Regions from separate parts of the Sutcliffiella sp. NC1 genome, predicted to be linked through region 3. Evidence: riboswitches for the same ligand, from Rfam matches in the RefSeq annotation. Region 3 holds a riboswitch; each other region holds the start of a gene.
The links. Region 3 has a riboswitch for S-adenosylmethionine ahead of O1A01_RS12365 (O-acetylhomoserine aminocarboxypropyltransferase/cysteine synthase family protein). Riboswitches for the same ligand answer to the same signal wherever they lie in the genome.
Positions count from the first base shown of each region.

Region 1 (4,288 bases), 500 kb from region 3:
GATACCACCTAGTAATACGATAATAACATTCAGACCTGCGATTGCTGCACCAAGAACTGCTAAATACGGAAGCACCTTTACAATTTCATATGTATACTCCCCATCAATGTTAGCACTATTACCCGAAGTAAGAATGAATAGAATAATGGCTGTAATGATTGCACCAGGTAATACAATGAAAAAGTTTACTTTGAACTTATCACTCATTTTTGTTTTCTGGGTTCTAACAGCAGCAATCGTTGTATCAGAAATCATTGATAGGTTATCGCCAAACATCGCCCCACCAACAACTGTTGCCATTGCGAGTGCCATTGAGATATCGGTTTGCTCTGCAATCCCAATTCCAATTGGTGCTAACGCCACTACCGTTCCCATAGACGTTCCCATAGAAATCGAAATAAAGCACCCAATTATAAATAATCCTACTAGTAGAAAATTCTGTGGTAAAAAGGAGAGACCTAAATTAACAGTGGATGCAACTGCACCCATTTCTCTTGCTACTCCTGCAAAAGCACCAGCTAAAATAAAGATAATACACATTAAAATAATGTTGGAGTCGCCTGCACCTTTACAAAAGATCTCGATTTTTTTAGCAAAGCTTTCCTTACGATTCATAACTAATGCGATAACTGCAGCAACAAGTATTGCAACATTCAATGGCAATACGGAAAAGTCCTTTGCAAATACACCTACTCCAATAAAAAGGAGTACAAAAACAAATAATGGTAAAAGGGCATACAAGCTACCCTTATTAACGTTTTCCTCTGACATAATGATTTCATCCTCTCATTTTTCGCTACGATAAAATTAAATTTAATTCAAGTGTAAAAATTCTTTTATCTAGAGAGCTTTCTTAAGACATTGTCATACCCCCAGTGACATTCACACCTTGCCCCGTCATATAATCCGAAAACCTTGAAGTCAGGAAGATCACGACATTTGCCACATCTTCGGGTTTTGCAGTTCGGCCAAGTGGTACTTGAGAAATATCCTCCATTTCAATTGCGTGTGCATTCAAACCTCTTAATTGTCCACCGATGACTCGTTCACTTCGCTTCATGTCTGTTTCGACAATGCCCGGACAAACGGCATTCACATTAATTGCATGCTTTGCTAATTCAAGTGCCATCACCTTTGTAAAGCCCATTACAGCATGTTTGGATGCAACATAGCTTCCCATTAATCTGTACCCATTTTTACCAGCCTGAGAAGCGATGTTGATGATTTTTCCGCCTTGACCTTGTTTGATGAGATACTGAGCAACAGCCTGGCTCCAAAGGTAGACACTTTTTGCATTCACATCAAGCACCCGATCCCAGTCCTCTTCCTTTATGTCTACAACATAATCCATCGAGGAAATCCCTGCGTTGTTGACTAGAATATCTAGTCTACCAAAGTGTTTTACAGTTTGATCAACGTATCCATTAACTATTGAACTTTCTGTAATATCTGCTTGAAAATACAATATTTTTTCATGTAGAGATTCAGGGGACGGGGCCAAATCGATTACAGCCACTTGTGCACCACATTCAAGTAATGCATTAACGATTGCTTTACCAATTCCCCTTGCTCCACCAGTCACAATCGCTACTTTTCCTGTCAAATCCATCACATACATTAAAATCCCCCACTTCTTTTTACCAACTAGTTCAATCATTTTAAGCAGATTGAACACGGAAAATTCTCCCGTTAAATGTTTCCCTAATTACACAAAAATGCCTCTCTAGATAGAGAGGCATTCATCATTAATAGTAGCTACGCCTCTCTTATCTTTCAAAACAAACGTTTTGCAGGATTTAGCACCTTTTCATGTGTCAACATGAACGGTTGCCGGGTTTCATCGGGCCAGTCCCTCCACCACTCTTGATAAGAGAATATACAAATATATTAAACTTAATTTTATTGTTCCTAGTTTAAATTATCATCCCTATAAATGTCAATTAAAAAATTCGCGGAACTCTTGTGGTCCATATGAAAGCCATTTGGGACATGGGGACAGGAAAGTCATCCACACATTTTTTGACATAACGGTTACCAAATGTGTGCACGATATTATTATCCCCTCGTTCCATCGGATTACAAAACTAACATTATTACTCATTTCATTAAAATTTCGTCGATTAGTAATACTTCTTCATATTCCTTAAAAGTTGAAAAATTATCATCCGTATATCTAATACCTCTTAAGATAAGTAATTTTCCCTTTACAAGTAATTTTGTAATTTGTATTCTACTAGAAAAATGGGTAATCTGAGTTAATTGCTGCTTTTCAATATCATAAATAAACACATTGCCCCCAATTCCAACAGTCCCGTCCCCATAACCTTTAATAAGTGCAATCGTCTTTTTATTAAGCCAAACAGCATATTTAGGAATGTTTCCATCTTTATCAGGAGAAATAACTTCTTTAATGTATCCACTTTCCATATCATACATATAAAGACTTCCTGATCTCTCCCATTCTAAAGGCGAAATATAAATTGCTTTCTTTTTGTCAGGAGATACTTCGGGTTTAGAAGGAAAGTCTTCTGTAATGATAGTACTCTCTCCACTTGGGTTAATTTGTATTAACTTCTCATTGACTTCATCATACATAAGTTGGTACATCATTCTTCACTCCCATTAGGTAGTAAACCACGAATTAAAATACTTTTGGTCTCTGGAATGTGATAAATTATCTCTTCAATTACTGAAAGAGGAAACAAGATTATTTTAAAAGGTTAACTTTTTTCTATACTATTTAGGAAATCTAATTGATTTGGTGTAGGATTAAGTGGTATTACTAATACCCAAAAATCCGGTTGATGCTGAGCCGCTGTTGATATTTCATTATATAATACGGTACTACTAGGCATTCTTTTCCATTTTTTACATTGAAATATCCATTTTCTATCATAACCTAGATTAAAAGGTAATTCCTCATATCTAGTGGCTGTAATATCTCGTCCTCTTCTCTATTTATTGCAATTTCTACTGTAACATAATAAATTTCTTTTAAATTAGAAGTCTACTCAAACAAACTCATCTGTTCCACTTCCCCTAATCGTTCCATTGCTACCGGTTCGTGGTCTTGGAAGTAAGCATGATGGAGCCATTTTTCTTTCGTCATGACTTTTTTTGATGAATCTGTAGATGCTCTCAATCTGCAACTATATATAATTGGGAAGTAGTCTTGAAGGAATTTACCCTCTGCATGTGCTGTTAGAGCGATAATTTGAAATCCTAATTGCTCTGCGATGAAGAAAACCGGACTCAAGACGTGGTCACTGGATGCTTTACCGAATGGGTTATCTAAAATGACTGCTCGGTGCCGCTTCATGTTCGATTGGATATGCTGTCTCTTTTCTGCTACATAATTTAAAATTCCAAGGAACAAAGTCATATTTTTACTCCATTTTTCTCCACCTGACCATACATTACTTTGCTCCCAAGAGTATGAGCGTGTCGTCACTTTATTGTCATTCGTTACTTTGCGACAACTAACCTTCATCACTTCATTATTCATAACGATTTGGAGTAATTGCTTGGACTGTAGCCACATTTCAATATCTTTTCGAATTTTTGCTGCGTCCTCTTCCCCTTGATCATTATAAAAACGATCTGACTCTAGCTGCTGAAGTATCCACTCAATATAGTCTAGGATTCTTGTTTTTCCAATTTCCTCGTCCCATTCAGGTATATTAAAGTTAAAAATCTGCTTCCAATCATTAACTATTTTCACTTTCGTTTTTTTCGGAATTTGCTTAAGCTCTTCTGTAAGTGTAAGCAAATGTGTATGAATTTGTGTGACGAACAATTGCATATCTTCATCACTTTGGCGAATATGTTCATTTGCATAAACTGTTACTCTTTCTATCCGTTGCAGCATATTTCTTTTGAATTCAAGAATATCATCATATGATTGTTTCACTTCAATACCTGTTAAAGCCATTTGACGGAGTTTTACATCTGAGATTTCTGTATTACAAAACTCTCTAAATTTACGTTTTGCTCGTGCAACTGTTTCTTTCTCATTTTCCACTGCTGCCTTGCCTAATCTCAATTGATCTGTTATTGCCTTTATGAATTTTTTTCGGCTATAGGTGAAGTCGTTCAATTCTTCGTCGTTTAATCGAACTGCTTCGACGTCAGGTGCATTAAAATGGTGTCCTTCTATAAAAAGATCCAGACTATACTTTGCTTCTTGTAATTCTTTTACTTGCTTTTCCATTCTAGCTTTCTCTTGATCGAGGAAAGATTTTCGTTCCTTTAAATGTTGTTGTTCCTGCAATAATTTACTTTGTAGCTT
Region 1 covers NZ_CP115153.1:1,870,382-1,874,669, reverse strand. The annotation lists gene O1A01_RS09530 (Na+/H+ antiporter NhaC family protein) at 1-771, opposite strand, end outside; gene O1A01_RS09525 (SDR family NAD(P)-dependent oxidoreductase) at 854-1,675, opposite strand; SAM riboswitch class I at 1,764-1,873, opposite strand; gene O1A01_RS09520 (DUF4652 domain-containing protein) at 2,098-2,610, opposite strand; gene O1A01_RS09515 (coiled-coil domain-containing protein) at 3,008-4,288, opposite strand, start outside.
Region 1: another riboswitch for S-adenosylmethionine. It lies ahead of O1A01_RS09525 (SDR family NAD(P)-dependent oxidoreductase); the one in region 3 lies ahead of O1A01_RS12365 (O-acetylhomoserine aminocarboxypropyltransferase/cysteine synthase family protein).

Region 2 (4,288 bases), 120 kb from region 3:
ACATCCGCTAGTTCATTCCACTTTTGCAAATAACGACTCATACCGTAACCTCCAGTCGTTGTAGTATGGAAATGACATCATCGAACGTTTCGAACGATTCATAAGCGAGTTTATTTTCTTCGCATTTTTCTATTAAAAAATCTCTCGCAATCACTTTATCTGCTAATTTAGCTGCTTGTAGATCAGTGATGGAGTCACCAATAACCACTTTGTATGAAGTATCGTTTGCAATTTTTCGAATGATGGAAGGTTTGCAGCAGCCGCAATCGTTATCACATTGTTCATCACAACTATGTGGCCAAGTTATAGTAATATTCTCGTTTGAAAAATCAGCTCTATTGCAATAGATATATTCCTCTTCAATCCGTCCTTTTAATAACGGCTTGACGAAAAAGTCGATTCCACCAGAAACAATATATAGTGGGATCTCTTGCTCTTTTACGTAAGCAATGAAGCGGTCGAACCCTTCGCGTATTTTCGCTTGTTGCACAATAAAGTTAGTAATCTCTTCCCTCTTACTGGATGAAAGTAAAGCAAACATTTCCCCTACTCCATCTTGTATACTAATTTGTTGAGATAACACTTGATCCTTTAATGAAACCCATTCATCAGGTGCAAATTGCTTCATCGCTGCAATAATGTTATCTGACTTCGTTACAGTTCCATCAAAATCACAAAAAATAACAGGTTGTCTTTTTAAAGTTGTCATCTTATTTTTCACCCCAAAGCTGTAATGCTTTCTGTAATTCCTCTTTTTCTGCAGCTGCCTCTCCTAACGTTTTCCCTTCCAGTACGGCGTCTACAGCTTGACGGAATGCTTTAGCACCACCAGCGGCTCCATCAGGGTGCCCATGTACTCCGCCTCCAGCATTAATAACTGACTCTTGACCAAAATCATTTATTAATAACGGCACTAAACCAGGATGAATACCAGCAGATGGGACAGGTAAGCTTGCTTTTACAAGATCCTCTTTCGTTAACTCTTTTGCAATTTTTAATGTTGCCTCTTTTTTTAGCGCTACACTTCCATAAGGAGAAGGGAAAAGGGAAAAATCTGCCCCAGCATATCGTAGTAATTTACCTAATAATAGCTCATACGAAACCCCGTAAACTGGTGAAGGTGTTAAAGCACCACTAAATGCAGGATGGGCCATTATTGGTATTTTGATATCTTTATCTTCTGCGAGACTTTGTAAACAATCTAGTCCATAGGAGAAAACGTTAAATAATAACATGTCAGCTCCAAGTTCTACCGCTCTTTTCGCCTTATCCCTTAACTCATATGTTCTACCAGTAATGTTCACCGCGTAAAGCGTACGATGCCCTGTTTGTTCGTACACATTTTGAAGTACTTCCTTACCGGCAATTATTCTATTTTCAAACGGTGTTAATTCATTTTCAAATAATATTTCATCGTCTTTTACAAAATCCACTCCGCCTAACGCTTGCTCTTTTAATTGGTCTCGTAAAAAGGCGAGATCACGCCCTAATACTCCTTTAAAAATACTCATTACAAACGGACGCTCCCACACACCTGTTTTTTCTCGAATACCTTGAATACCAAATTTCGGTCCTGGAAAACTTCTTTTTAGTTCATCACTAAACTGTAAATCAAGTAATTTAATTTCTCCATCAAGAGAAAGCTTCCCAAAAACTGTAGTGATAATGGCAGGAATGTCATTAGAAAAATTAAGTGATGGATAAGCAATTTTGATAAGTCCTTTTGTTCTCTTCTCACCGAAATATCTGTTAACCTTTTCGTCCTCTGGCAGATATTCAACATGTACTACTCGACCTTTATGTTTTTTTAACTGATCCTGGTCTACTTTTGGTAAATCTGTCCAAGAACCAACTGTTAGTCCAAGGGCAATCCCTTCTGCTTTTCTTTCTAGATTCCCCTTCGCATCATGAACTAAGTATGTAGCAATTACTTCACTCATCTATTCCACACCCTTTTGTAAAAATTACTGTGCTGTTGTACCTCTTTAAAATGAATTAAATACAAAATAAAAACCTCTTCCAATAAGAAGAGGTTAGGTATCCTAACATCCTCTTATCTCCCAGCTAAAAAAGCTGCAAGATTTAGCACCGTGCTTAAAAATAAGTCGGTTGCCGGGTTTCATCGGGCTAGTCCCTCCACCTGCTCTTGATAAGAAAACGTAATATATTCATTTTTTTACTATTACAAAAATAGAAAATCTAGTTGAGATTATGACATTGGTAATCTTTTTTGTCAACAGTGATTAAGAAAATAATTGCAATTTTTTAATTCGATCAACCGCTTCTTGTAATCTTTCTGTACTTGTTAATAGCCCTACTCTCACATAACCTTCACCGTATGATCCAAAGCCAATTCCTGGTGCAACGACAATATGAGCATTTTCTAATAAGTAATCAGAAAAGCTTTCAGAAGTATAGCCATTAGGGACTTTTAACCATGCGAAAAAGGATCCTTGTGGGGCATTAACGTCCCAACCAATTTCTTTCAATCCGTTTACGAGAACGTTACGTCTCTCCTCATACATTTCCACTAATTCATCTACACAATGTTGAGAGTCTAAAAGCGCAGTTGCAGCAGCTTCTTGTATACTACTAAAAAGGCTCACATATAGATGGTCTTGAAGTAAATTGATCGCTTCAATTACACTAGCATTCCCAACGGCAAAACCGACTCTCCACCCTGCCATATTATATGTTTTTGATAAGGTATATATTTCTACGCCAACATTTTTAGCACCAGCAGTTTGTAGAAAACTAATTGGACGATTCCCCTCAAAGCCGATAGCGCCATATGCAAAATCATGAACGACACAAATATTATTTTTATTTGCTAGCTCTAATGTTTCTTCAAAAAAAGCAGCTGTTGCCATAGCACCTGTAGGATTATTCGGATAGTTTAAAAACATTAACTTTGCATCTTTCAGCACAGATTCTGAGATATTTTGATAGTTTGGTAGAAAATTATTTTTCTCTTCAAGTGGCATTACTTCCATGTTTGCCTTTGCTAGCGCAACTCCAGACAAATAATCTGGATAGCCTGGATCAGGGACTAAAACGGTGTCACCTTCATTAAGCAAACAAACGGGCAGCTCTACTAATCCAGCTTTTCCGCCAAAAAGAACAGCTATTTCTGTTGCTGGATCTAACACTACATCGTATTCTCGTTTATAAAATGCTGCAACCGCCTCTTTTAAAAAATCATGGCCTCGAAATGGGGCATATTTATGATGTTGTGGTTTCAATACCGCATTTTGCATCGATTGTACAATATGTTGCGGTGTTGGCTGATCCGGATTTCCTTGTCCTAAGTTAATGACATCATGACCTAATGCAACTACTTTTCCGCTCTTTTCAACAAGGGATGCAAAAAATTGTTTTGGTAACGTTTGTAACAATTTTGATTGTTTAAAGTTTTTCATTTGTACACCTTCTTAAAAAAATGTTGAAATACTAGTGACAAATCATATAATGTTAAAAGCAAAATGTAAAGAGTTTTTTGAAATTTTCTGTAATGGGCTATACACAATGAATAATAAATTGTAAATTAGATGCAGGTAGCAGAAAACGACGAAGGCTAATAAAGGGGGACTTTTATATGTCATGGAAAGTAGCTTGTATTCAGTTTGATATAACGTTCGGTTCACCGCAAGAAAATGTTAAAAAAGTAGAAAAATTGATTATGGAAACTGTACAGAAATATAGCCCTAAAATTATCGTATTACCAGAGTTATGGACGACAGGGTACGATTTAACCCGGTTAGACGAAATTGGTGACAATAACGGTGACACTACTAAAAAAACACTTCAAATGTTAGCAAAAAAACATAATGTTCATATTGTCGGTGGTTCCGTTGCTAAAAATACATCTAAAGGTACATATAACACCATGTACACTGTAAACGACGAAGGCGATATTGTAGGTGAATATAGTAAGCTACATTTGTTTCAGTTAATGTATGAGCATCTATACTTACAACCAGGAAAAAATGATGGATTATTTCAACTAGATGGGGAAACTTGCGCTGGAGTTATTTGTTACGATATTCGCTTTCCTGAGTGGATTCGTACCCATACAACGGGAGGCGCAAAAGTGGTTTTCGTCGTTGCGGAATGGCCATTATCACGGCTCGAGCATTGGAGAGCTTTATTAATTGCTAGAGCTATTGAAAATCAATGCTATGTAGTTGCAGCTAACCGTGTTGGGAAGGACCCTAATAACGTATTTGCTGGCCATTCAATGATTATCGACCCATGGGGGGAAGTTTTAGCGGAAGGTTTGGAAGACGAA
Region 2 covers NZ_CP115153.1:2,254,724-2,259,011, reverse strand. The annotation lists gene O1A01_RS11765 (methylthioribulose 1-phosphate dehydratase) at 1-41, opposite strand, end outside; gene O1A01_RS11760 (2-hydroxy-3-keto-5-methylthiopentenyl-1-phosphate phosphatase) at 38-709, opposite strand; gene mtnW (2,3-diketo-5-methylthiopentyl-1-phosphate enolase) at 711-1,940, opposite strand; SAM riboswitch class I at 2,051-2,156, opposite strand; gene O1A01_RS11750 (pyridoxal phosphate-dependent aminotransferase) at 2,244-3,419, opposite strand; gene O1A01_RS11745 (carbon-nitrogen family hydrolase) at 3,596-4,288, shown strand, end outside.
Region 2: another riboswitch for S-adenosylmethionine. It lies ahead of mtnW (2,3-diketo-5-methylthiopentyl-1-phosphate enolase); the one in region 3 lies ahead of O1A01_RS12365 (O-acetylhomoserine aminocarboxypropyltransferase/cysteine synthase family protein).

Region 3 (4,288 bases):
TCTAAAAGGAGAAGTAATGGATGAAGAAATGCCATATGGTCCGTTAGAAACTGTTTGGCACTTTGATGCGGACTTAGCTGCAAGATTTAAATTCCCTGCCGTAAATCCAATTTATTCTACTTCGTCTATATTAGAAGGAGCATATATTGATCAAAATCACTTATCAGTTCAACAACGTGCAAAAAAATTATTACGTCGTTATCGTGAATTACGTGCGCTAGTTCAAGTAAGAGGAAATCAAGCAATCCCGATTTCAGAGAAAGAAACGTACGAAAGAGGGGAAAAACTTGAAGCATATTTAACGCAACCTTTTTTCGTAGCGGAAGAGCATACGAAAGTAAAAGGACAATCGGTTTCTTTACAAGAAGTTATACAAGATGTTCAAACAATCATAAGTGGCGGTGCAGATGGGCGTAGAGTAGAAGATGTTACTTTTGTAGGTAGGCTTTAATATTCATAGTTTAGCGATGTAACGACAAAAAAAAGAGACACAATTTGAATTCAATCAAACTTGTGTATCTTTTCTTTCGTCGTTATTTGTTTGCACATCTTTATTGAGCTTCATAATTTCAAGTTCCAATTTTTTATGTTCAAGCTCTAATTCTTTTTCTTTTAATTCATAACTTTTTTTCTTATCATAACCATAATATAGTAGTGATAGTGCCACTATAATTGTTGATGCAATATAAATATCCATCCACCCACACCCTTTCAAGTGCAATTTCTTTTATATTTTAACATACTAAGGCCATTTGAATGGTTAAGAAGTAGTTGCCAAGCCTTTTTAAAGATTACTTAATATACGGTATATTAGGTAAAAAAGTTTCAACTATTATTAGTTTGCTTTTTATATTAAAAAAAATGAAACCTTTTCCACCCTAAAACGTTTGAATATTATGACATAAGGAAAGGGGGAAACACAATGTTAAAAAGGATATTGATTGTTTTCCTATTTACGATTATTTGTTTTACTATTTCAATCGTTTGGTGGAGTACTCAATCAAATGTTTCAAGTGGAATATATCCTTTAAATAGTGGTGGCTCTATCGTGTTAACAGTGGAAGAGAACATACCAATTGCGTCATTTTCACTACCTGTTGTGTGGGTAAAAGCTCATCCATGGCAAAAAACGCCTACTATTGATAAATTAATTTTTAGAGATGACAAAGGTAATGTTTTCTCAAAAATGGAAGGGGAATACATTTTACAAGTGGATGAGGATTTACCGTGGTATAAAAGGAACATTCACTCAGAAGTAGAAATGATGATAAACGGTGAATCTAAAGTTACAATTGGGGAAAGGACAATGACCTCGATAAAGGATAGTTTTGATGAAAACTACATGCTGAATTCATTACAATTACAGGTTAACGGGATGGAAGAAACTTTCTCAATGGATAAAACGTACCAATTTACGTTAATAGGTAATGAAGATCAAGTTAGTCATAATAGATGGGTTATGAATGGCCTACTAGGTTTTAATGGAACAGGTTATATATTTAGATTAGATGGCCCAAAGGGAGACGTATTAGAACGCATACTGTTTTGGCTACCAGGTATGACAGAAAATGATATAAATAATATGATGTACACATTTGATGATGATTTTGAATTATACTCGAATGAACTTGATGAATTTAATGGTGAACCTCTTAATTTACCATTAACATTGACGGAAAGAGAAATGCTCCTATATATTCCATTATCCTCCAAAAATATTGATGAGCTAAAAGGGAAAATAGTATATATACAACCATTCTTCCAGTTTAGTAATCAAGATGGAGATCAATATTACTCTGGAGGTATGGGTTCTATAGGTGAATTCTACCCTAAAATCGGCGGAATAAACTTAATATTACCAGAAGAATGAACATACTAATCATAGATTAAAAGTATGTTTTTAAAAAAGATTACAAAAACTATTGACAGAAAATATTTAAAATTGTTATTATTTTATTTAACAACATAATAATAAATGAAACTTCTTATTAAGAGTGGTGGAGGGAACAGACCCGAAGAAGCCCGGCAACCTTCAAACGATTTGAAAGGTGCTAAATTCTGCAAACATTATTGTTTGAAAGATAAGGAGAGGACTGCATATTAATCCTTTCTAATCTTTTAGAAAGGATTTTTAATTTTTGGAGGTGGCGACAACTAGGAATATATTATTGTACGACATCATAACGTAAAATATTTACAACTTTATAAACTCTTATCAAGAGTGACCGAGGGGTCAGGCCCGATGACGTCCAGCAACCTTCAAAAACTTGAAAGGTGCTAAATCCTGCAGACACTTTTTGTCTGGAAGATAAGAGGAGGGAAAATGAACCTCTTCTTATGAAGAGGTTTTTATTTTTGTAGATATTGTAGGCTAGTCAATAGATATTCAAGAAAAAAAGTAAACTTAAAAAATATTAATTTTGGAGGAATGTAACATGTCAAATAATCAAGAGTATAAGTTAGAAACAGTTTTATTACACGGTGGTCAACAAGTAGATCCTACAACAGGTTCACGAGCAGTTCCGATTTATCAAACAACTTCATATGTATTTGAGAGTACAGAACAAGCACAAAACTTATTCGGACTTAAAGAGTTCGGAAACATTTATAGTAGAATTACGAATCCAACAGTTGATGTTTTTGAACAAAGAATAGCGCTATTAGAAGGTGGGGTTGCGGCAGTTGCGTTAAGCTCTGGGATGGCTGCTATTACCTTTTCCATATTAAACATAGCTCAAGCTGGTGATGAAATAATTGCTGCTGAAAACCTGTACGGTGGAACATATAATTTATTCGCAAACACACTACCGAAATATGGAATCAAGGTACATTTTGTAGATACAACAAACCCAGAAAAAGTTAGAGAAGCAATTACCCCTAACACAAAAGCTGTTTTTGCAGAAACAATCGGCAATCCAAGTTTAAACGTGTTGAAAATTGAAGAGATTGCAAACGTTGCGCATGAAAACAATGTTCCATTAATTGTTGATAATACGTTTGCACCGTATGTATGTCAACCGCTTAAATGGGGAGCTGATATCGTTGTACATTCTGCAACAAAATGGATAGGAGGTCATGGTACAACAATCGGTGGGGTCGTTGTAGATGGTGGAACTTTTAATTGGGATCAACCGAAATACCCTGGTTTTATAGAAAAAGATGAAAGTTATCACGGTCTTCGATTTGCCGAGACGTTCGGTCCATTAGCTTATGCTGTAAAGCTACGTGTTCAACTATTAAGGGATATCGGTGCATGTTTAAGCCCACAAAGTGCTTTCCTTCTATTACAAGGGTTAGAAACATTACATTTACGTATGGAAAGGCATAATGAAAATGCGAAAGAAATAGTTGCATTTTTACAACAACATCCTGCTGTTGATTGGGTCACTTTCCCAGGTTTAGAAAACCATTCATCAAACCATTTAGCAAAGAAATATTTAAACAATACGTACGGATCAATTATTGTATTTGGAATTAAGGGTGGAAGAGAAGCAGGTAGAAAAGTCATTGATAGTGTAAAATTATGGTCTCACCTAGCGAATGTCGGGGATGCTAAATCGCTCATTATACATCCAGCTTCAACTACACATCAGCAAGTATCTTCTGAAGATTTACAGAAAACAGGAGTTACAGAAGATTTAATACGTTTATCGGTTGGCATAGAATCCGTTGAAGATTTAAAAAATGATTTAGATCAAGCCTTTTATTCAGCTACTGGATTTACTGTGAAAGGGGCAATTGCTGGAGATGCTTCAAACAAATAATTTATACGAAGTCGGAAAGGTTTGTATTGGTGACTTTGAATTGGAGAGTGGTGTCCATTTAAAAGATGTGGAAGTCGCTTATGAAAGAGTAGGGAACCTTTATGGCGATAGTATAATAGTTTGTCATGCTTTAACAGGAAACCACTTAACAGTCGGGACATCGGTGTCCCCTGGCTGGTGGAGAGATCTTATCGGACCTTCACGTTATATCGATACGAACAAATATAATGTTATTACGATGAATGTGCTCGGAGGCTGCTCGGGCTCAACTGGTCCTACTTCTATAAATCCTGAAACAGGAAAAAAATATAGGGGGGATTTTCCTACTATAACCATTCGAGATATCGTTCATAGTCACAAAAGAGCGTTAGAAAAAATAGGAGTAACAGAAGTGCTATCAATTATTGGTGGTTCATTGGGTGGCATGCAAGTTTTAGAATGGGGGATACTTTATCCCCATTTTGCAAAACATTTAATACCGATGGCAGTTACCCCTACCTTATCCGATTATGGTATTGCATTCA
Region 3 covers NZ_CP115153.1:2,371,739-2,376,026, forward strand. The annotation lists gene O1A01_RS12350 (ATP synthase beta subunit C-terminal domain-containing protein) at 1-451, shown strand, start outside; gene O1A01_RS12355 (hypothetical protein) at 506-697, opposite strand; gene O1A01_RS12360 (hypothetical protein) at 923-1,870, shown strand; SAM riboswitch class I at 1,983-2,088, shown strand; SAM riboswitch class I at 2,210-2,315, shown strand; gene O1A01_RS12365 (O-acetylhomoserine aminocarboxypropyltransferase/cysteine synthase family protein) at 2,436-3,764, shown strand; gene metX (homoserine O-acetyltransferase MetX) at 3,748-4,288, shown strand, end outside.